3 regions of the Mesorhizobium sp. M1329 genome follow, and region 3 is predicted to be linked to each of the others. Evidence: predicted binding sites of a transcription regulator. Region 3 holds the regulator's gene; each other region holds the start of a gene.
The links. Region 3 encodes PhoB, which activates phosphate uptake and scavenging genes when phosphate is short. Its sites were predicted from a motif close to TGTCATNNANCTGTCAT; they were not measured.

Region 1 (7,405 bases), on a different contig from region 3:
CTTGCCGGTCTCCTTCTCGACGATCGAGGCCAGTGTGACAAAATCCTCAATGTTGGCGATCGGCAGATCCGGTGCTCGGCGCTGCCAGACTTCGTCGACCAGCTTCTTCTGGTCGGCCAGAAGCTTGTCGACCATCTGCTGGCGTGTTGCGCCGCGGGTGAAACGCAACGTGTCGGTGGCGAGGCTGCCCTCAGGTGGAGTGGTCGACGGCATATCGCCGGTCAGCGCGTCCTGCTCCGCGATTCGTTGCAGCGCCTGCGCGACCGTCAGCCCCTCGGGGATAGTCAGCGAATACATCACCGACTTGCCGCTCTTCAGCAGTTCCATGATATCGTGCATCGACGCCTGCGGCTTGATCTCGTATTCGCCGGCCTTCAGGGCGGAATCATTGCCGAAGGCGCGTACGCCAAGGCGGAAAATACGGGCGTCGCTGATCAGCCCTCGCCGCTCAAGCTGGTCGGCGATCTCCTGGACGCCGCTATTCGGCTTGACCAGGAAAGTGTCGCCATTGGCCGACGGGCCAGGCTCGTTGAACTCCTGCTTGCCGAAATACAGCGCAACGCCTGCCGCCAGGACCATCAGCATCACCGAAGAGATGACGAAGTTCATGAACACGACGAACTGGCTGCGCGAGGCACGCGAGCGCTTCGGCGGCGGCGTGCCGGCCTCGGGCCGCAACGCCTCGCTGGCCGTCTTCGGCACGATCGGGCCGGGCGTTGCCGCCCGTTGCCCGAATTCCCCGTTATCGGCCGGATTAGTGTTCATAGCGCCCTACCAATTGATCTTGCGACGAATCCCCTCGGGCAGAGTAGGGGCGAATATGGCAAAATTGACGGCAGACGGAAACCGGCAGAGCGGTCAGCCATTGTAGCGCTGGAAGACGAGCGAGGCGTTGGTGCCACCGAAGCCGAAGGAGTTGGACAGCGCCACGTCGATCTGCCGGGCTCGCGGCTTGTGCGGCACCAGGTCGATCGCCGTTTCGCGCTCCGGATTGTCGAGATTGATGGTCGCCGGCGCGATGTTGTCGCGAATGGCGAGGATCGAAAAGATCGCCTCGGCAGCACCAGCCGCGCCCAGCAGGTGGCCAATCGACGATTTGGTCGACGACATCGATATCTTCGAGGCGGCGTTGCCGACCAGCCGCTCGACGGCGCCGAGTTCGATCGTATCGGCCATGGTCGAGGTGCCGTGCGCGTTGATGTAGTCGACATCGGCCGGCGTCAGCTTCGCCCGGTTCAGCGCCGCGGTCATGCAACGGAAAGCGCCGTCGCCATCCTCGGCAGGCGCGGTGATGTGATAGGCGTCACCGGTCAGACCGTAGCCGGTGACCTCGGCATAGATCTTGGCGCCGCGGGCCTTGGCGTGTTCGAGTTCCTCGAGCACGACAACACCGGCGCCCTCTCCCATGACGAAGCCGTCGCGATCGCGATCATAGGGGCGTGAGGCCGTTTGCGGCGCGTCGTTGCGCTCGGTGGAGAGCGCGCGGCAAGCGGCGAATCCGGCGATCGAGAGCCTCGTCACCGGCGCTTCGGCGCCGCCCGCGACCATAACGTCGGCATCGCCCCAGATGATCAGCCGGGCGGCATCGCCGATGGCATGCGCACCGGTCGAGCAAGCGGTGACGACGGCATGGTTGGGGCCTTTCAGCCCATGCCGGATCGAGACCTGACCGGAGACGAGGTTGATGATCTGGCCGGGAATGAAGAACGGGCTGATGCGGCGCGGACCGCGTTCCTTGAGGATCATCGCATTCTCGGCGATGCCTTCGATGCCGCCGATGCCCGAACCGATCAGCACGCCAGTGGCGCACTGTTCCTCATGCGTCTTCGGCTGCCAGCCGGAATCCTTGAGTGCCTCGTCGGCGGCCGCGATCCCGTACAGGATGAAGTCGCCGATCTTGCGCAGTTCCTTCGGCTCGAGAACGGCTTCAGGATTGAAAGTGGCATTGGAGCCGTCACCGCGCGGAATGACGTGGGCGACCTTGCAGGCAAGGTCTTCCACCTCGAATTCGGTGATGCGCTTGGCTGCGCTGCGGCCGGTCAGAAGCTCCTTCCAGCTGTGCTCGAAGCCCATGCCGAACGGCGAAAGCAGCCCAAGGCCCGTGACGACGACACGCCTCATCGCAGGTCCTCCCCGGTGATGACTGCAAATAGCGTCAGGCGGAGGCCTTGTCGATGTATTTCACCGCATCGCCAACAGTCAGGATGGTCTCGGCGGCGTCGTCCGGGATTTCGACACCGAACTCTTCTTCGAACGCCATGACAAGTTCGACCGTGTCGAGGCTGTCCGCGCCCAGATCATCGATGAAGCTCGCCTGCTCCGTCACCTTGTCGGCATCGACGCCAAGGTGCTCGATGACGATCTTCTTGACGCGCTCTGCGGTGTCACTCATTTGGGCATCCTCGTCTTTTGGTTGTCTGTCTTCGTTAGCGGGCAGAATGCCGCTAATCAAGCTGAAAGATGGTCCTTCCGGAAACGCAGCGGAACAGGACCGGTTTTTGCCCGAACCGCCGGGTTGCGGGCGGCATTACACGAAAAATCCCGTGCATCCAAGATGGAATGAAGCGTTTTCCCAAGTGTTAGATCATGGCCATGCCGCCATTGACATGAATGGTCTGGCCGGTGACGTAGGCTGCCTCATTGGAAGCGAGGTAGGCGACGGCAGAGGCGACTTCGGCGCCCGTGCCCATGCGCCGGGTCGGGATCGCCGCCATGATCGCCTCTTTCTGCTTGTCGTTGAGCTTGGCGGTCATCGCCGATTCGATGAAGCCCGGGGCGACGCAGTTGACGGTGATATTGCGGGTGGCGATCTCCTGCGCCAGCGACTTGGAAAAGCCGATCATACCGGCTTTGGAGGCGCAGTAATTGGTCTGGCCGGGATTGCCGGTGACGCCAACCACTGAGGTGATGTTGATGATGCGGCCATGGCGGCGTCGCATCATCGGATGGGTAAGCTCGCGGGTCAGCCGGAACACGGCGGTCAGGTTGACCTCGAGCACGCTATCCCAGTCGGCATCAGACATGCGTACGAACAACCCGTCCTTGGTGATGCCGGCATTGTTGACGAGGATGTCGACGCCTTCGAGATCGGCCTCCGCCTTCTGGCCGAGCGCCTTGACGTCGTCGCGATTGGAAAGATCGGCCGGGAAAAGCTTGACCCGGTCGCCCAGTTCGGCGGCCAGCGCTTCCAGTTTCTCGATACGTGTGCCGTGCAGGCCGACTATGGCGCCCTGGGCATGCAGCACGCGGGCGATCGCCTCGCCGATGCCCCCCGATGCGCCGGTGACGAGCGCCTTGCGGCCGGTCAATTCGAACATTCTTGCCTCCTGATCTGAGCGAACACCCTTCGCATGGAGCGGTGTCAAATCGCCAGTTGATTATGCAAGTTTCGCCAGCGCCGCCTCGACATCCGCCGCGGATCCGATGGCAGCGGTGGCAATATCGCGGTTGATGCGGCGCGCCAGCCCCGACAACACCTTGCCGGCGCCCACTTCGTAAAGTGTGCCGACGCCGTTGCTGCCGAACCACTCCACCGTTTCGCGCCAGCGCACGCGCCCGACCACCTGTTCGACGAGGCGGCGGGCAATCTCGTCGGGATCGCTCGTCGGGGTCACCGTAACATTGGAGACCAGCGGCACGACCGGCGCACTCTTCGTCACGGCGGCCAGCGCCTCCCGCATGATCTCGGCCGCAGGCTTCATCAATGCCGAATGGAAGGGCGCCGAGACCTGCAGCATCAGCGCCCGCTTGGCGCCCTTCTCCGTGCATAGCTTCGCCGCCAGTTCGACCGCCGGCCTGGCACCGGAGATCACCAGCTGGCCGCCGCCATTGTCATTGGCGATCTGGCAAACCAAGGCTTGCGCGGGATCTTTGGCGGCGCCTTGGGCGGCCTCTGCGCAAGCGGCCTCGACGTCGGCCTGTTCGAGCCCGATGATCGCCGCCATGGCGCCCTCGCCGGCCGGTACAGCCGCCTGCATGGCATTGCCGCGGATACGCAACAGCCGGGCGGCGTCGGCGACCGAAACGAAACCAGCGGCCGCAAGTGCCGAATATTCACCGAGCGAGTGGCCGGCGACATAGGTGACCTCGCCGTTCAGCGAGAAGCCACGCGCCTCCAGCGCCCGGACTGCGGCAAGTGACACCGCCATCAGCGCCGGCTGGGCATTGGCGGTCAGCGTCAGCATCTCTTCCGGGCCTTCCCAGATCAGCTGCGATAGTTTTTCGCCGAGCGCGTCGTCGACTTCCTCGAAGATCCGCCGTGATTCCACAAAAGTATCGGCGAGGTCCTTGCCCATGCCGACAGCCTGGCTGCCCTGCCCCGGAAAGGTGAATGCGATGGCCATAGTCGGCTCCCAGCTGCTGGTTCTCGTTGCCTGTGACGCAAGGCGTGCGGCCAAGTCAAGCCCAACCTTGACCGCGCAATGTCGGCCGAGTGCCTGTTTCGGCAGGCTTTTTGGCGATCACTCATGATGAAAACCGCTCACGATTTGTTTGCTGGCTCTTCTTATTTCCGCCGCAGGCGCTAAGCTTTGCGTGACAGTTCGATGACAATCGAGTGACGCTTTTGTTGCGGGCCGGGGAACTATTGAAGTGGCAAAGACCAAGCAGAGCGCAGCCGAGGCGGCGCCCCAGTTTCTTGAAGGCGATCCGTCGACCGGCTATCTGCCGGCGCGCAAATGGCCTGTCATCCGCTATGGGCTTATCAGCTTGCTGGCTGCGGCCATCCTGGTGTTTGCCATCGAACTGATCGTGCGCGGCAACTTTGCCGGCACCGTTGATTTCTTTCTCCAGCCTTTCAAACCCGGCTGGACCACGATCATCATTTTTGCTCTGATCCTCATCGGCCTCGACGCCGTGCTCGGCCGCAGCCATCAGAGCCTGATGATCGTCGCGCCGCTGACATTGTCGCTGGCGTTCGTCGGCCACCAGAAGTCGCTCTATCTCGGCGATCCGCTCTATCCGACCGATTTCCTCTATTCCCGGCAGATCGTGGCACTGATGCCGCTCCTGGTACGCGATCGCCCGGGAACCGCCATTGCCCTGGCGATCGGCATCGTCGGCGGGCTGTCGCTGCTCGTCTATGGCTGGCGGCTATGGCGCCGCCGGGTCCCGGCACTCAGCCACAAGGGCCGCCTTGCCCGGCTGACGCTGACGGTGCCGCTGATCGCCTTCTTCGTCTCCATCATGGACTATGCCACTTTCTCGTGGACGCGCGACCGGCTGCAGATCATCCCGATCATGTGGGACCAGAAGGAAAACTATGCCTCAAACGGTTTTGCGCTCGCCTTCGCGTTGAACGTCCCGATGGCCCACGTCTCGGCGCCGCCCGGCTATTCCGACAAGGCGATCGAAGCGATAGGCAAACCGCAGGTAACGGCCTCGGTACCCGCCGAGAAGCCCGACATCATCGTCGTCATGAGCGAATCCTTTTGGGATCCGACCAAGCTGCCCGGCGTCACCATCACACCCGACCCTATCCCCAATGTGCGGGCACTGCGCACGGGCTACATGTTCTCGCCCGAATTCGGCGGCATGACGGCCAACATCGAGTTCGAGGCCCTGACCGGCTTTTCCAACGCCTTCCTGCCGGCGGGCAGCATTCCCTACCAGCAATATGTGCGGACACCGACCCCCTCGCTGGCGACCTTCCTGAAAAGTCAGGGCTACCGCGCGCGTGCCATCCATCCCGGAACCAACTGGTTCTGGAACCGGGGAGCCGTCTATGCCGATTTCGGCTTCAACGACTTCAAGTCCGAGGAAACGTTGCCGCCCATGCAAAAACGCGGACCGCTCGCGTCGGACGCAGCTATGACGGACGAGATCATCCACGAGGCCGATACCAGCGCCGAGCCGGTCTTCTTTTTCGCCGTCAGCCTGCAGAACCACGGACCATATGAGCCGTATCGCTATAACAATCCGACCCACAAGGTGCAGGCGCCGATCAGCCAATGGGCGCGTGAATCGCTGTTGAGCTATGCCGAAGGCTCTTCCGACGCGGACCGCGGCCTCGAGCGGCTGATCGAATGGGCGAAGAAACGCGAGCGGCCGACCGTCATTGCCTTCTTCGGCGACCATCTGCCGCCGCTTGGGCCGGTCTACGTCGAGACCGGCTTCCTGAAGGACAATGTCGCGCCGCGCAAGGAGGCGGCCGACCAGATGCTGCTGCACCACCAGACGCCGTTGATCGTCTGGTCGAACCGCGGCGGCCCGGCCGAGGATCTAGGCGCCGTCAGCCCGGCCTTTCTGCCCTACCATATCCTCAAGACGGCCGGCATCAGTCATCCCTATTACACCGGCTTCCTCGGCCAGTTGCGGGATCGCTACCGCGTTATCGATCGCAATTTGCTTTTGGCACCGGGGGGCGACGCCACCCCCGATTGGTCGCGTCAGAAAGAGATCGATCCGGCGATCCGCGACTTCCGTCTGCTGCAATACGACATGATGTTCGGCAAGCGCCATGCGGCGCCCGATTTTTTCCCTGAAACAACAGGCAAAGTGGCTGCACACACGAGTTGAGCAGTGGCGGCGGGAGAGCGGCCGACGTCGTTCAGTTCGTCAAGTGCAGTTGCGAAATCGAGCTTCCGATCTTCAAGAAGACGCTTTCGAGCTGACTGACGTCGTTGGTCGGGTAATAGTCCGACGGCGACGATGCGCAGGCCTCGTAGAGCTTGCGGTTGGCTGCGGTGTCGGCCTGCAGCAGCACTGTGAAGATCTGCACGTCCTGCTTCTTCAACGTGTTGCATACATTGGTTGTCCAATCGTCGACATTGCGCGCAGCCGCGGTCTGGTCGCTGGATCCAAACCGACCCGAGGCCAGGAATCCGTAAGAGCCATAGTCCGACTTCTGTGGCGTATCCTTCGCGCCATAGACAACATTCTCGCCGTCTGTGAGCAGCAGCACCGTTTTGGTCGTGCCTGACGCCCTGAAAGGCGCGCCGTCGCTGTAAGGCGGTTCCGGCGAGAGCACCCGCATCCCCCATGACAAGCCTTCCGAAACATTGGTCCCCGAACCGTTCCATTCGATCATCTCACCGACGGCCTTACGCAACTTGTCGAAATCGTCGGTCAGCGGCACTATCGGCGTCGGGCAGGCCCGGTTTGGGCCGATAGTCAGCGGGCCTCTCTTGTCGTTGATCAGTTTCATCGTCGAAAAACTGTACTTCGCCATGTCGCCGGTGAGGCCGGGAAGCAGGGAGATAACGGTATCGTCGAGATAGGAATTGTTGTAGCCGGTCGCTGAATTGCCGTAGGAGCTGTTTGGATTTTTAGCGTTACCTGGATCGTCCGGCGCGAAATAGGGTACAAACAGGGTGTCCGGTTTGTTTTGGTCGGGCGAAATGTCGGAAACATTGTTGGTTCCGGGCCGCGCTTCGACGCAGCCTCTCCATTCGACGCCCAATTGCTT
Region 2 (7,405 bases), on a different contig from region 3:
CATACTGCCGTACTGCCCTATTCCCCTACTCCCCTAACTATCTGCTCCGCCGCCGCTCCGATGCCGGCTGAAACGCCACGCGGGCGTGGTACTTGCAGTAGGGCCCGGTTTCGGCGGCGTCGTTGCCGCAGAAATGGAAGTCTTCCGAAAGCGGATCGCCATTCGGCCATTTGCAGGTGCGCTCGTTCAGCTCGACGAGTTGCAGATGCCGCGAGATCGGCACGACGACGTTCTCGACCGGGCGAATATAGTGGCGCGCCACCGGTTCGGCATCGAACTGTGCCTTGAGCGCGGTCGCACCGATCGACATCGACGTGGTGGCATGGCGCGTGGCGCTTGCTGCCCGGGACACCGATTTCTGGATCGTCGATCCCTGTGCCGTCTTCTTCTGGCGTGCCGGTGAGGCGGTCGTGCGTCCGCGACCGGACAGTTTCAGCCGGTGCACTTTGCCGATGACCGCATTGCGGCTGACCCCGCCAAGCTGTGCGGCGATCTGGCTGGCGCTGAGGCCCTCTGACCACAATTTTCTGAGAAGTTCGACTCGCTCGTCAGTCCAGTTCATGAGACCGCGCTCCTGCTGAAACGTGCGGCAATCGGAATCCATTCCCGACCCGGCTTCTGCCGGGCAGACACCACATATATCGGGTGATTAGGTCCGCCGCACGAAATCTAGTTATTTCTCTACTACAATTACCTTATGCGCTGACTCGGTGACAAGAGTCCCAACGCCAACACGAATCGGTTTTTTCGGTTTTCCCCAACTTGCCCGGTCGCTTATGAGCCGGCGTTGTGCTGGAGGGCTTGCCGCACGTCCTTACGCGACCTTTTCGTTGACTTCACGGCCGAAAAACACGATAAGCCACAAGGGCCGCCGCTTTGGCGGCTTTTTGATTTTCCGGTTCCGGAGACGCATATAATGAGCGGTTCGGCGCTTTTCGAGACCTTTGTTCGCGCACCCCTGGCTTTCGACCACGGTGAAGGCACCTGGCTGGTCACTGATAAGGGCGAGCGATATCTCGATTTCGCCGGCGGGATCGCCGTGAATTCATTGGGCTACAGCCATCCGCATCTGGTCGCGGCCCTCACCGAGCAGGCCGCCAAGCTCTGGCATGTCTCCAATCTGTACGAGATTCCGGGACAGAGCCGGCTCGGCGAGCGGCTGGCCGACGCCAGCTTCGCCGACAAGGTGTTCTTCACCAATTCCGGCGCAGAGGCGCTCGAATGCGCCATCAAGACGGCGCGGCGCTACCACTTCGTCAAGGGCCATCCCGAGCGCTACCGCACAATCACCTTCGAAGGCGCTTTCCACGGCCGCACCCTGGCCACCATCGCCGCCGGCGGCCAGTACAAATACCTGGAAGGTTTCGGCCCCAAGGTCGACGGCTTCGACCAGGTCGGTTTCGACGATATCGATGCGGCCGAAAAGGCGATCACGCCTGAGACCGCGGCGATCCTGATCGAGCCGGTGCAGGGCGAGGGCGGCATCAGGCAAGTGCCGACGCAATCGCTGAAGCGCCTCAGGCAGCTCTGCGATCAGCACGGGCTGCTCCTGATTTTCGACGAGGTCCAGTGCGGCGTCGGCCGCACCGGAAAGCTGTTCGCGCATGAGTGGGCGGGTGTAACCCCCGACCTCATGGCGGTGGCCAAGGGCATCGGCGGCGGCTTCCCGATGGGTGCCTGCCTCGCCACCGACGAGGCAGCGGTCGGCATGACCGCCGGCGTGCACGGCACCACCTTCGGCGGCAATCCGCTGGCGATGGCGGTCGGCAACGCCGTGCTCGACGTGGTGCTGGAGGACGGCTTTCTCGAGGACGTCCAGCGCAAGGCACTGCTGTTGAAGCAGGGGCTTGCAGGCGTCGCCGACGAATTTCCGGATGTTATCGAAAGCATCAGGGGCACCGGCCTGATGCTCGGGCTTAAATGCGCGATGCCCAACACCAAAGTCACGGTGGCACTGCGTGACCAGCATCTCTTGACGGTTCCGGCCGGCGACAACGTTATCCGCCTGCTGCCGCCTCTCACCGTCACCGACGCCGAGATCCACGAAGCGCTCGAGCGCATTCGTGCCGGCGCCAAGAGCCTGGCGGATGCCATCGTCGCTGCCGCAGCGAAGTAATCCTGGAATTCCTGATGTCCCTTCGCCATTTCACCGATCTTTCCGCCGTTTCCGAAGGCGATCTGCGTTTCATGCTCGACGACGCAGCTGTGCGAAAGGCAAGGCTCAAGGCCGGCGAACGCAGCAAGCCGCTCGAAGGCAAGGTGCTGGCGATGATCTTCGACAAGCCGTCGACGCGGACGCGCGTGTCGTTCGACGTCGGCATGCGGCAGTTGGGTGGCGAGACGATCATGCTGACCGGCACCGAGATGCAGCTTGGCCGCTCGGAGACCATTGCCGACACGGCCAAGGTGCTGTCACGCTATGTCGATGCCATCATGATCCGCACCACCTCGCATGACCGGCTGCTGGAACTGACGGAAAACGCTACGGTTCCCGTCATCAACGGGCTGACCGACGAGACCCATCCCTGCCAGCTGATGGCCGACATCATGACCTTCGAAGAGCACCGTGGTCCGGTGGCCGGCAAGACGATCGCCTGGACCGGCGACGGCAACAACGTGCTGCATTCGCTGCTGGAGGCATCTGCGCGCTTCCGCTTCAAGCTGAACATCGCCGTGCCCGAGGGCAGCGAACCGGCCCAGAAGCATGTCGACTGGTCGAAAGCCAATGGCGGCAAGCTGAAATTCACCCGTTCGCCCGAGGAGGCCGTTCACGAGGCCGATTGCATCGTCACCGACTGCTGGGTGTCGATGGGCCAGGAGCACCGTGCCCGCGGCCACAATGTCTTCCTACCCTACCAGGTCAATGCGGCACTGATGGCGAAAGCCAAGCCTGACGCGCTGTTCATGCACTGTCTGCCGGCGCATCGCGGTGAGGAGGTTACCGACGAGGTCATCGACGGACCGCATTCTGTGGTGTTCGATGAGGCGGAGAACCGGCTCCATGCCCAGAAGGCGGTCTTGGCCTGGTGCCTGGGCGCTTGATAAGGGCCGCCTTGATCCGGGCTGGCCTGATCTGCGCCGCGTTGATCCGGGCCGCCTTGATCCGGGAGTGGGTGGTGCCTATCTCAGGCGCATCACGCAAATCGAGCGCGTCTCGTCGCATGCGCCCCGGAGGGCGGCATCGCCGCGCCCCGGAGCTTTGTCATGTTGGAAACTCATCAATTGGCTGAACATAAACCCAAGCTCGGCGAATTCGGCTACGCCGGCGACGACCATGTCGTGCCGTTCGAGGTCGGCCCGCTCGACGTGCGCGGCCGCACCGTCCAGCTCGGGCCGATGCTCGACGCTATTCTCAGCCGCCACGACTATCCCGAGCCGGTCGCCCGCCTCCTGGCCGAAGCCTGTGTGCTGACGGTATTGCTCGGAACTTCGCTGAAGTTCGAGGGCAAGTTCATTCTGCAGACCCGCACCGACGGGCCGGTCGACATGCTGGTCGCGGATTTCTCCACGCCGCACGCGCTGCGCGCTTATGCCCGCTTCGATGCCGACCGGCTGCAGGCTTTGACTTCTGCCGGCGAGACGTCACCGCAGACGCTGCTCGGCAGCGGCGTCCTGGCGCTGACCATCGACCAGGGCGCCCACACGCAACGCTACCAGGGCATCGTCCAGCTCGACGGCGTCACGCTGGAAGATGCCGCACGCACCTATTTCCGCCAGTCGGAGCAGATTCCGACCGACCTCCGGCTTTCGGTTGCCAAGCTTCTGACGCCCGGCGTCGGCGGTGCCCGCGAGCAATGGCGGGCCGGTGGCTTGCTGGCACAATTCCTGCCGCAGTCGGCGGAGCGCATGCGCGTCCCCGACTTTCCCGGTGGCGACGGCGATCCGCGTGAGGAAATCCACGACCCGGCCGACAATTCCTGGCAGGAGCTGCTGGCGCTGCTTGGTACTATTGAACCGACCGAGCTGATCGATCCGACGATCGGCGCCGAACGGCTGCTTTACCGGCTTTTCCACGAGCATGGCGTCCGCGTCTTCGGCGGGGTGCCGGTCGCCGACCAGTGCTCATGCTCGAGGGAGAAGATCCAGGGCATCCTCGAAGGCTTTTCCGCCGAGGAGATCAGGGACAGCACCGAGGATGGCAGCATTCACGTGGCCTGCGAATTCTGTTCGAAACAATATGACTTCGATCCGGCGGAATTTGCAGCGGCTCAATAACGAGCATCAGTGCGGCTGCCTTCGCAGAACTTGGATTTCCTCGCCCCCGCAAGGCGGGGAGAGGAATCCAAGTGAACGTCAATTGACGGTGCGCCGCGTGCCCGGCAAATCGAGCGAGAAGGCGGGGATGGCGACGTCGAAGGTCTCACCCCGTTTGTTGCGCATTGTGTAGTGCCCGACCATGATGCCGGACGGGGTCGAGAGCGGGCATCCAGACGTATACTGATAGCTGTCGCCGGGGTTGAGTCCAGGTTGCTCGCCGACGACCCCGGGGCCGCGCACTTCCTCGACCTTGCCGGTGCCGTCGGTAATGTGCCAGTAGCGCGACAGAAGCTGCACGAAGTCGTCCGACTGATTGTCGATGGTCACCTGGTAGCCCCAGACATAGCGGTTTTGTGGCGGGTCGGAGTGATCCTCCAGATAGAACGGCCTGACCTGCACTTCGATGTTGCGGGTGACGGCGCTGTACATAAACTGCTCCAAAGCAATGTAGATGGAACTTTCGATGCTCAGCGCAGTTTGGTCAACGATGCGCGGCATCTTCTTGCCCGATCTCAAGCGCAGGTGCCGAAAAACAATGTCATTTGAGTGACACATGACAATGATGGTGTGCAGGCTTGTGCCGGGCGACTCAGCGTTTTGTCGATTTGTTGAAAACGGCCGTCATGCGGCCAGCATTTCTGGAGTGACCAGATCTCGATGGAACCGACATTCGCAGCCGCTCTCCTTTCCATAGCCCTCCTTCTTTCAAATCTCGCCAGCATCCTGTTAGCCTTGCTGAAGCTAAAGCGACCAGCCAGGATTGCACCGCCCGCGGCCAACGCGCCGCCGGTATCGATCGTCATCCCGGCGCGCGGCGTCGAGCCGTTTGCCGAAGAGACGCTGGAGCGCGCCTTCTCCCTCGACTGGCCGCGCTACGAACTCATCTTCTGCGTCGCCCATGCCGACGACCCGGTGGTCGAGCCGATCACCGCCGCAATGGCGCGCTTTCCAGCTATTCGCGCCCGCCTTTTAGTCGGTGACGACCGCATCAGCGGCAATCCGAAACTCAATAATTGTGTGAAGGGTTGGGAGGCGGCGCATTATCGCTGGGTCATCCTTGCCGATTCCAACGTGCTTATGCCGAGCGATTACGTCCAGCACCTGATGGCGGCGTGGCGGCACGACACCGGCCTCGTCTGCTCGACGCCGATCGGCTCGCGGCCGGACGGCTTCTGGGGGGAGGTAGAATGCGCCTTTCTCAACACGCTGCAGGCGCGCTGGCAGTACGCTGGAGCGGCGCTCGGCCTCGGCTTCGCCCAGGGCAAGAGCATGTTGTGGAACAAGCCCATGCTCGACGCCAATGGTGGCATCCGCGCGCTTGCTGCCGAGATCGCCGAGGACGCCGCCGCGACCAAGCTGGTCAACCGGCTCGGACTGCGGGTCAATCTTGTCGCCTCGCCCTTCGAACAGCCGCTCGGCCGGCGCACGCTTGGCGAGATCTGGTCGCGGCAGGCGCGCTGGGCGCGGCTGCGCCGCGTCACCTTTGCACTGTTCTTTGCCCCCGAAATCCTGATCGGCGCGGCACCGCCGCTGGTGCTTGCGCTGGTTGCCGCGGCTGACGCCGGCGTCAGCCTGCCGGCCACCGCCACCGCCGTGCTGGTCGCGGCCTACCTGCCGGAATGCGCCTTGGCCTCGGCCAAGGGATGGCACCTGTCGCTGCGCACGATCCCGGCGATGATGGCGCGAGACCTGATGCTTCCCGCCATTTGGGCGCGCGGATGGCTGAGCGGCGCCGTCGATTGGCGAGGCAATGTGATGACTATCCAGAGCAAGGCCGTCGCGGAGCTGGAACAGACCCCGTCCGGCGCCTGATCGGCGCGTCCCCGCTCGCCTCTGTTCGTCCAGCCCTTATCCGGCAACTCTCAGCGCCTGCTGGATGTCTTCGAGCAGATCGTCGGCGTCCTCAAGGCCGACTGACAGCCTGAGCGTGCCCGGTCCGATGCCGAGCTCGGCGCGGGCCTCATCGGTCAAGTTCTTGTGCGTCGTCGTCGCCGGATGGGTGATCAGGCTCTTGGCGTCGCCGAGATTGTTGGAAATGAGCACGATTTCGAGTGCGTTCTGGAAGGCAAAGGCCGCCTGCTTGCCGCCCTTCACATCCAGGCAGATCAGCGTCGAGCCGCCCGACATCTGCTTCTTGACCACGGCCGCTTGCGGGTGGTCGGCGCGACCGGGATAGATGACGCGGGCGATTTGCGGGCGCTCGGCGAGGAAATCCGCGATGCGGCCGGCACTTTCCGTCTGCTGGCGTACGCGCAGCGGCAGCGTCTCCAGGCCTTTCAGCAGCGTCCAGGCATTGAAGGGCGAGAGGCTGGGGCCGGTGTGGCGGAAATAGTCATGCAGGTTCTCGTCGATCCACTTCTTGTCCGACAGAACGATGCCGCCAAGGCAGCGCCCTTGGCCATCAATATGCTTGGTCGCGGAGTAGACGACGATGTGGGCGCCGAGCTGCAGGGGTTTCTGCTGCAAGGGCGTGGCGAAGACATTGTCGACGATCAGCCTGGCGCCGATCGAATTGGCAAGTGCCGCGACGGCGGCGATGTCGACCACCTCCAGCGTCGGATTGGTCGGGCTTTCCAGGAAGAACAGTTTGGTGTTCGGCTTGACCGCCTTTTGCCAATTGGCGATGTCTGTGCCGTCGACCAGCGTTGCCTCGATGCCGTATTTCGGCGCCAGCGTCTCGATCACCCAGCGGCAGGAGCCGAACAGTGCGCGCGCCGCCACGATATGGTCGCCAGCCTTGGCGCTGCACAGCAATGCTGCCGTCACCGCCGCCATGCCGGATGCAGTGGCGCGCGCGTCCTCGGCTCCTTCCAGTGCGCACATGCGTTTTTCAAACATGTCGACGGTCGGATTGGCATAACGCGAATAGATGAAGCCTGGCTCCTCGCCCTTGAAGCGGGCTTCCGCCGCTTGCGCCGTCTCGTAGACATACCCTTGGGTGAGATACATCGCCTCGGAGGTCTCGCCGAAGCTGGAACGCAGCGTCCCGGCATGCACGAGTGCGGTCTGAGGCTTCCAGTCGCGCTTCTTGGTCATCATTCTATCCAAACACCAAAATTGGTCCAAACAACAAAAAACCGGTCGCGAAAGTCGCAACCGGTCCATATGGCCTTGCGGCCCGACGGTCCTTTAGCGACTTGTTTAACGT
Region 3 (7,405 bases):
GCGACGACGCCGCCGGCAGTACCGTCATTGGCCGCGACCACTGCATCGACCTTGTTGTCGTTCGCCGTCAGGAACTGTTCCATGTTTTTCTGGGCGTTGGCCGGCAGCCAGCCGTCGGTATAGGCCTCGCCGACATTCTTGATCTTGCCGCTGTCGATAGCGTCCTTCAGCACTTCCATCGAACCGGCAAACAGGAAATCGGCATTCGGATCGGCACCCGAGCCCTTGATGAAGACGTAGTTGCCTTCCGGCTTCACCTTGAACACTTCGCGGGCCTGCATGCGGCCGACTTCCTTGTTGTCAAAGGTCAGGTAAAAGACGTCCTTGTTCTCGATCAGCCGGTCGTAGCCGACAACCGGAATACCTTCGTCCAGCGCCTTCTGCACGGCCGGCCCGATGGCCGAGGCGTCCTGCGCAAGGATGATCAGTGCGTTGGCGCCCTGCGAGATCAGGCTCTCGACGTCGGTGAGCTGCTTGCCGGGGTTGGACTGCGCGTCGGCGGAAATATACTTGTCGCCGGCGGCCTCGATGGCCGCCTTCATTGCGGCCTCGTCGGTCTTCCAGCGCTCTTCCTGGAAGTTCGACCAGGAAACGCCGATGACCTTGTCTTTAGCCTGCGCCACCGACGCCAGCGCCAGCGTCATGGCGACACCCGCCAGAATGGCGGTCGTGAATTTCTTCATCATATCCTCCCTGCGCCGCGTACGGCGTGACCAATTGGCTCAAAGACCAGCTTAGAAGCTCTAATTTTTTCGAGCCTCGAAAAAATACTGGCCCGATCTCCGGCTGCTGTCAACATCGATTCTGATGGATTTTGATGACTTTGCGAGTTTTTTCGAGCGTCGGAATAAACGATGACAGCGCCACCCGCATCTGACACTATTTGCCTGCATCCGACACTGTTTGTCGGACATTACCGACGGCTTCCGGTTCATGAGCGGCCGCGGCAACCGGGAGGAAAGCAAAACGATGTCGGTCGGAATCCGCCATGACGATTTGCGCCGGCGCAACCGGGCGATGGTGATCTCGGCGGTGCGCCGGGCCGGCCAGCCATCGCGTACTGAGATCGCAGCAACCACCGGCCTCAGCCATTCGACCATATCGGCGATCTCCTCCGACCTGATACGGGAAGGCATCCTCGCCGAGAGCAAGGCAAGCGAGCCCGTTTCGTTGAAACGCGGTCGTCCGCAGGTCGGCCTCGCCCTCAACCCGGAAGCTGCGGCGGTGTTGACCGTGGTGTTGTCGCTGAATTTCCTGTCGGCCGCCATTATCGACTATGCGGGACAGGTGGTCGCCGAGGAACAGCGCCGGCTGGACACGCTGACCATGCCGCGCGACGAACTGATCCGCGAATGCATGGCCATCGTCCGGCGCCGACTTGAGGATCCAGACCTTGACGTCCGCAGTGTCGCCCGCATCGCCCTAGCTATCCAGGGCATTACCGACTCCCCTGCACGCGCCATGCTGTGGTCGCCGATCACGCCGCAGACCGACATTGCCTTTGCCGACATGCTGGAGGACGAATTCGGCATCCCGGCAACGGTGGAGAACGACTGCAATATGATGGCGGTGGCTCTGCGCTGGCGCAAGCCGGACCGCTATCGCGACGACTTCATCGCCATCCTGCTTTCGCATGGCATCGGCATGGGGCTAGTGTTGAAGGGCGAGCTGTTCACCGGCACGCATTCCTCGGGCGGCGAGTTTGGCCACATGATCCATCGTCCAGGCGGCGCGCTCTGCCGTTGCGGACGACGCGGCTGCATCGAGGCCTATGCCGGCAACTACGCCATCTGGCGCAACGCCAGGCAGATGAGCGAAGACAGCGAACCGGTCGCCGACGTCAGCGACGCCGACATGCGCGCCCTGGCGGCCCGGGCGCGCGAGAAAGATGGGCCGGAACGCGAGGCCTACTGCAAGGCCGGCGAAGCGCTGGGTTTCGGTCTCGGCTCGCTGTTCGCGCTGATCGATCCGGCACCGGTCGCGATGGTCGGCGCCAGTGCCGCCGCCTTCGATCTGATCGAGCCGGCCTTGCGCAAGGCAATCGCACAGACCGCCGGCGGCCAGCATTCCGGCTCGATCTCTTTCGACACTGAGCCGAACGAATTGCCGCTGATCCGCGAAGGCTGCGCGATGCGGGCGTTAAGCTTCGTCGACCAGGAGATTTTCGCGCCGGGCGCGCAAATGAGGCCCGGCGTCCGAAAGAACGTCGCCTGACCAGGCGGATCAATCTTCCCTGATCGCATAACCGGCACCGCGGATGGTGCGGATGACATCCGGCATGCGGCCGTTATTGACGGCTTTGCGCAGCCGGCCGACATGGACGTCCACTGTGCGTTCGTCGATGTAGATCGTCTCGCCCCAGACATTATCGAGCAACTGGCTGCGCGAGAAGACGCGGCCCGGATGCCGCATCATAAACTCCAGCAGCCGGAATTCGGTCGGTCCGAGCCTGATCTCGCTCTTCTTGCGATAGACCCTGTGCGATTCGCGATCGAGCACGATGTCGCCGACCTTCAGCACGCTGGACAGCACTTCCGGCTTGGCGCGGCGCAGCAGCGCCTTGACCCTGGCCATGAATTCCGGTGTAGAAAACGGTTTGACCAGATAGTCGTCGGCGCCGGTCGAAAGACCGCGCACCCGGTCGCTCTCCTCGCCGCGCGCGGTCAGCATGATGATCGGCAGCCGCTCGGTTTCGGGGCGCACCCGCAACCGGCGGCAGAGCTCGATGCCGGAAACCGCTGGTATCATCCAGTCGAGCACCAGAAGGTCGGGCACATTCTCCTGCAAACGGATCTCGGCTTCGTCGCCGCGTGTCACCACCTCGACCTGGTAGCCTTCGGATTCGAGATTGTAGCGGAGCAGCACACCCAACGGCTCCTCGTCCTCCACCACCATTACTCGTGGTGCGATCATCAGCTGGGCACCCCCATCATGTCACCGGCGCGGACATTGTCGTTTCGTCCTGCTTCGGACGATTGACCGGCAATTGCTCGCCGGTCAGCACATAATACGCATTTTCGGCGATGTTGGTGACATGGTCGCCGATCCGCTCCAGATTCTTGGCGCAGAACAGCAGGTGCGTGCAAGCGGTGATGTTGCGCGGATCTTCCATCATGTAGGTCAATAGCTCGCGGAACACGGACGTGTATTTGACGTCAATGCGCTCGTCGGCGGCACGCAGCTTGGCCAACGCGGCCGCATCGCCTGCAGCATACTCCTCGATGACGCCCTGCACCTGGATGAGCACCAGCTGCGCCATCGCGTCGATGGAATGCGACAAGTCGCGCGGCGTGACGCTGAGGCCGACCGCACTCACACGCTTGGCGATATTCTTGGCAAGGTCGCCGATGCGTTCGAGGTCGCCGGCCATGCGGATCGCTCCGACCACATGGCGAAGATCGTGGGCCATCGGCTGGCGTTTGGCGATCAGGGTGATGGCGCGGTCGTCCAGTTCGCGTTGACGCGCATCCATGATGGCGTCGTCGGAAACGACGCGTTGCGCCAACACGTTGTCGGAATTCAACAGGGCCTTGGTCGCCCCGCCGACCATCGAACCGGCGAGGTCGGCCATGTCGCGGATCAGCTTGCTGATCTGCTCGAGATCCTCGTCGAAAGAAGCGACTGTGTGTTCGCCCATGGTCCTGTCCTCATATGCATGATCGGAACGGCTCAGCCGAAGCGGCCGGTGATATAATCCTGCGTGCGCTTCTCGCGGGGCGACGTGAAGATCTTCTCGGTCCGGTCGAACTCGACCAGTTCACCCAGATACATGAAGGCGGTCTGGCGCGACACGCGCGCCGCCTGCTGCATGTTGTGGGTGACGATGACGATCGTGTAGTCGGCTTGCAATTCGTCGATCAGTTCCTCGATCTTGGCGGTCGACAATGGGTCGAGTGCGGACGCCGGTTCGTCGAGCAGAATGACTTCCGGCTTCACGGCCACGGTGCGGGCGATACAGAGCCGCTGCTGCTGGCCGCCGGACAGGCTCAAGCCGCTGGCGTTGAGTTTGTCCTTGACCTCGCTCCACAGCGCGGCGCGCTTCAACGCCTGTTCGACGCGGCCGTCCATCTCGGACTTGCCGAGGTTTTCGTAGAGCCTGACGCCGAAGGCGATGTTCTCGTAGATCGACATCGGGAACGGCGTCGGCTTCTGGAACACCATGCCGATCTTGGTCCTGAGGAGGTTGAGATCCTGCGACCGGTCGAGAATGTTTTTGCCGTCGAGCAGCACCTGGCCCTCGGCTGTCTGTTTCGGGTAGAGCTCATAGATGCGGTTGAACACACGCAGCAGCGTCGATTTCCCGCAGCCCGAAGGCCCAATGAAGGCCGTGACGCTGCGCTCGGGCAGCGACAGGCTGATGTCCTTTAGCGCCTTGCTCTGGCCGTAGTAGAAGTTGAGGTTCTTGACCTCGATCTTCGTCTTCTCGGCGACCGTTTCGGTCATCGTCATGTCCGGGGACAACATCTGTGTCATCTGTCCTCTCTGCGTCCGGTAAGGCTGCGGGCGAGGATGCTCAAGCCCAGAACCGTCAGGGTGATTATGAGTGCGCCGGTCCACGCCAGTTGCTGCCATTCCTCGTAAGGGCTGAGAGCGAACTGGAAGATGGTCACCGGCAGGCTGGCCATCGGCGCGTTGATATTGCTGCTCCAGAACTGGTTGTTGAGCGCGGTGAAGAGCAGCGGCGCCGTCTCGCCGGAAATGCGCGCTATCGCCAGCAATATGCCGGTGACGATGCCGGATAATGCGGCGCGGTAGGCGACCGAACGGATCACCACCCAGCGCGGCGCGCCGATCGCGGCACCGGCTTCACGTAATGCGTTCGGCACCAGGTTGAGCATGTCTTCGGTGGTGCGCACGACCACCGGAATGACCAGGATGGCAAGCGCAACGGCGCCGGCAATGGCCGAGAAATGCCCCATTGGCCGCACCATCAACTCATAGACGAACAAGCCGATGATGATCGACGGCGCCGACAACAGGATGTCGTTGATGAAGCGGACGACGGTGGTGATGCGCGAGAAACGTCCATATTCGGCCATGTAGGTTCCCGCCAGCACGCCGATCGGCGTGCCGACGACAACAGCGATGATCGTCATCAGCAGGCTTCCCGCAATGGCATTGAGCAGGCCGCCGGCCTCGCCCGGTGGTGGCGTCATCTCGGTGAAGACCGCAAGCGAAAGCCCGGCCGTGCCCTTATAGACCAGCGCGCCGAGGATGAGCGCCAGCCAGGCAAGCCCGATGCCGGCGGCGACGACGCAAAGCGCCATCATCACCGAATTCCTGGCTTTGCGGCGGCTGTGGAGCGATGAGGATGTCGACATCGGTCAGGCTCCCGTACGGGCGTCGATCCGCATCAGCATATAGCGGGCGGCGGCAAGGATCAGGAAGGTGATGACGAACAGGATCAGGCCGAGCGAAACCAGCGAGGAGGTGTAGAGATCGCCGTCGGCTTCGGTGAATTCATTGGCGATGGTGGCCGAGATGGTCGTGCCCGGCGCGAACAGAGAGGCGCTGATGCGGTGGGCGTTGCCGATGACGAAGGTCACCGCCATGGTCTCGCCGAGCGCCCGGCCGAGGCCAAGCATGACGCCGCCCATGATGCCGATGCGGGTATAGGGAATGACCACGCGCCGGGTCACTTCCCATGTCGTGCAGCCGATGCCGTAGGCCGATTCCTTCAGCACCGCCGGCACCGTATCGAAGACGTCCTTGGTGATCGAGGTGATGAAGGGCAGCACCATGATGGCGAGGATCAGCGCCGAGGTCAGAAGGCCGATGCCGTAAGGAGGGCCGGCGAAAAGGCTGGATAGTCCCGGCACGCCGTGGAAGATGTTGATTATGAAGGGCTGTATCGTCGTCTGCAGGAACGGCGCGAACACGAACAGGCCCCAGATGCCGTAGATGATCGAGGGAATGCCGGCCAATAGCTCGACCGCTATGCCGATCGGGCGCCTGAGCGGGCGCGGGCAGAGCTCGGTGAGAAAGATTGCAATGCCGATGCCGATCGGGACCGCGATCAGGATGGCGATGGCCGCCGTTACCAGGGTGCCGTAGATCGGCGCCAGTGCGCCAAATTTTTCCGTGACCGGATTCCAGCTCTCAGTCGTCAGGAAAGAAAAACCGAAGGAGGACAGCGCCTGCCATGAGCCGGCAAACAGCGAGATCGCGACACCGCCGAGGATGACCAGCACAAGAATTGCGGAAGCGCGGGTGAGACCGCGGAATATGGCATCTGTGAGCGCGAAGCGCCGCACCGTAGCTTCCCTGGCCCGGGCTGCTGCGGATGATGGCATGGCATCGGAAGCGATGGTCATTGGGTCCTCGCGATTAAAGGCAACAGGGAGGGCGCCGTCGACGCCCTCCCTGGAGGAGATTACATAGCCGAGTAGAGCGGCTTGCCGTCGCTGCCGACGACTTCCTTGGCCCACATCGCCTTGACGCTCTCGACCACCTTGTCGGGCATCGGAACGTAGTCCAGCTCGCCCGCCATCTCGTCGCCCTTGTCATACGCCCAGGCGAAGAATTTGAGCGCCTCGCCGGTGGTCGCGGCGTCGTCCGGCTTCTTGTACAGGAGGATCCACGTCGCCGCCGTCATCGGCCAGGACTCGGCGCCCGGCTCGTTGGCGAGGATCACCCCATAGCCCGGCTGCGAGCTCCAGTCGGCATTGGCCGCTGCCGCCGAAAACGCCGCCGCGGCAGGCTCGACCTTCTTGCCGTCCTTGTTGATCATGTCGGTGTGGGTGAGCTTGTTCTGCTTGGCATAGGCGTATTCGACATAGCCGATCGCGCCGCCAGTCTGGGAGACGTTGTTGGCAACGCCCTCATTGCCCTTGGCGCCGATGCCAACGGGCCATTCCACGGCCTTGTCGACGCCGACCTTTTCTTTCCAGTCCGCGCTGACGTCGCCGAGGTAATAGGTGAAGTTGAACGTCGTGCCCGAACCATCGGAACGGTGAACGACCGCGATCGCCTGCGAAGGCAGCTTGACGTCTGGATTGAGCTTCTTGATCGCTGCGTCATCCCAGCTCGTGATCTTGCCGAGGAAGATGTCGGCCAGCGTCGGGCCGTCGAGAACCAACTCGCCAGGCTTGATGCCTTCGAGATTGACGACGGGAACGATGCCACCCATCACCATCGGGAACTGAGCCAGTCCGGACGCTTCAAGCTCTTCGCCTTTCAGCGGCGCATCCGAAGCGCCGAAGGTAACGGTCTTGGCCTTGATCTGCTTGATGCCGCCGCCGGAACCGATCGACTGGTAGTTAAGGCCAACGCCGGTGTCTTTCTTGTAGGTGTCGGCCCACTTCGCATAGATCGGGTAGGGGAAGGTGGCGCCGGCGCCGGAGATGTCCGCGGCGAGCGCGGCGGACAGGGTGAGGGTGGTCGTCGCCGCAGCCATTGCAATCGC

Region 1: the regulator PhoB is predicted to act here: its motif matches at 4,534-4,550, upstream of NKH21_RS00110 (LTA synthase family protein).
Region 2: the regulator PhoB is predicted to act here: its motif matches at 4,794-4,810, upstream of NKH21_RS16535 (ceramide glucosyltransferase).

Annotation. Positions count from the first base shown of each region.
Region 1 is NZ_JAMYLN010000001.1:15,908-23,312, forward strand. It holds gene mltG (endolytic transglycosylase MltG) at 1-765, opposite strand, end outside; gene fabF (beta-ketoacyl-ACP synthase II) at 859-2,121, opposite strand; gene NKH21_RS00095 (acyl carrier protein) at 2,156-2,392, opposite strand; gene fabG (3-oxoacyl-[acyl-carrier-protein] reductase) at 2,580-3,317, opposite strand; gene fabD (ACP S-malonyltransferase) at 3,378-4,343, opposite strand; gene NKH21_RS00110 (LTA synthase family protein) at 4,591-6,516, shown strand; gene NKH21_RS00115 (vWA domain-containing protein) at 6,548-7,405, opposite strand, start outside.
Region 2 is NZ_JAMYLN010000014.1:108,130-115,534, forward strand. It holds gene NKH21_RS16510 (GcrA family cell cycle regulator) at 38-562, opposite strand; gene NKH21_RS16515 (aspartate aminotransferase family protein) at 917-2,116, shown strand; gene argF (ornithine carbamoyltransferase) at 2,131-3,042, shown strand; gene NKH21_RS16525 (Hsp33 family molecular chaperone) at 3,205-4,215, shown strand; gene apaG (Co2+/Mg2+ efflux facilitator ApaG/CorD) at 4,294-4,686, opposite strand; gene NKH21_RS16535 (ceramide glucosyltransferase) at 4,915-6,069, shown strand; gene NKH21_RS16540 (O-succinylhomoserine sulfhydrylase) at 6,106-7,296, opposite strand; SAM riboswitch at 7,367-7,405, opposite strand, start outside.
Region 3 is NZ_JAMYLN010000020.1:49,519-56,923, reverse strand. It holds gene xylF (D-xylose ABC transporter substrate-binding protein) at 1-683, opposite strand, end outside; gene NKH21_RS20215 (ROK family protein) at 970-2,214, shown strand; gene phoB (phosphate regulon transcriptional regulator PhoB) at 2,224-2,913, opposite strand; gene phoU (phosphate signaling complex protein PhoU) at 2,930-3,637, opposite strand; gene pstB (phosphate ABC transporter ATP-binding protein PstB) at 3,670-4,473, opposite strand; gene pstA (phosphate ABC transporter permease PstA) at 4,470-5,321, opposite strand; gene pstC (phosphate ABC transporter permease subunit PstC) at 5,325-6,314, opposite strand; gene pstS (phosphate ABC transporter substrate-binding protein PstS) at 6,374-7,405, opposite strand, start outside.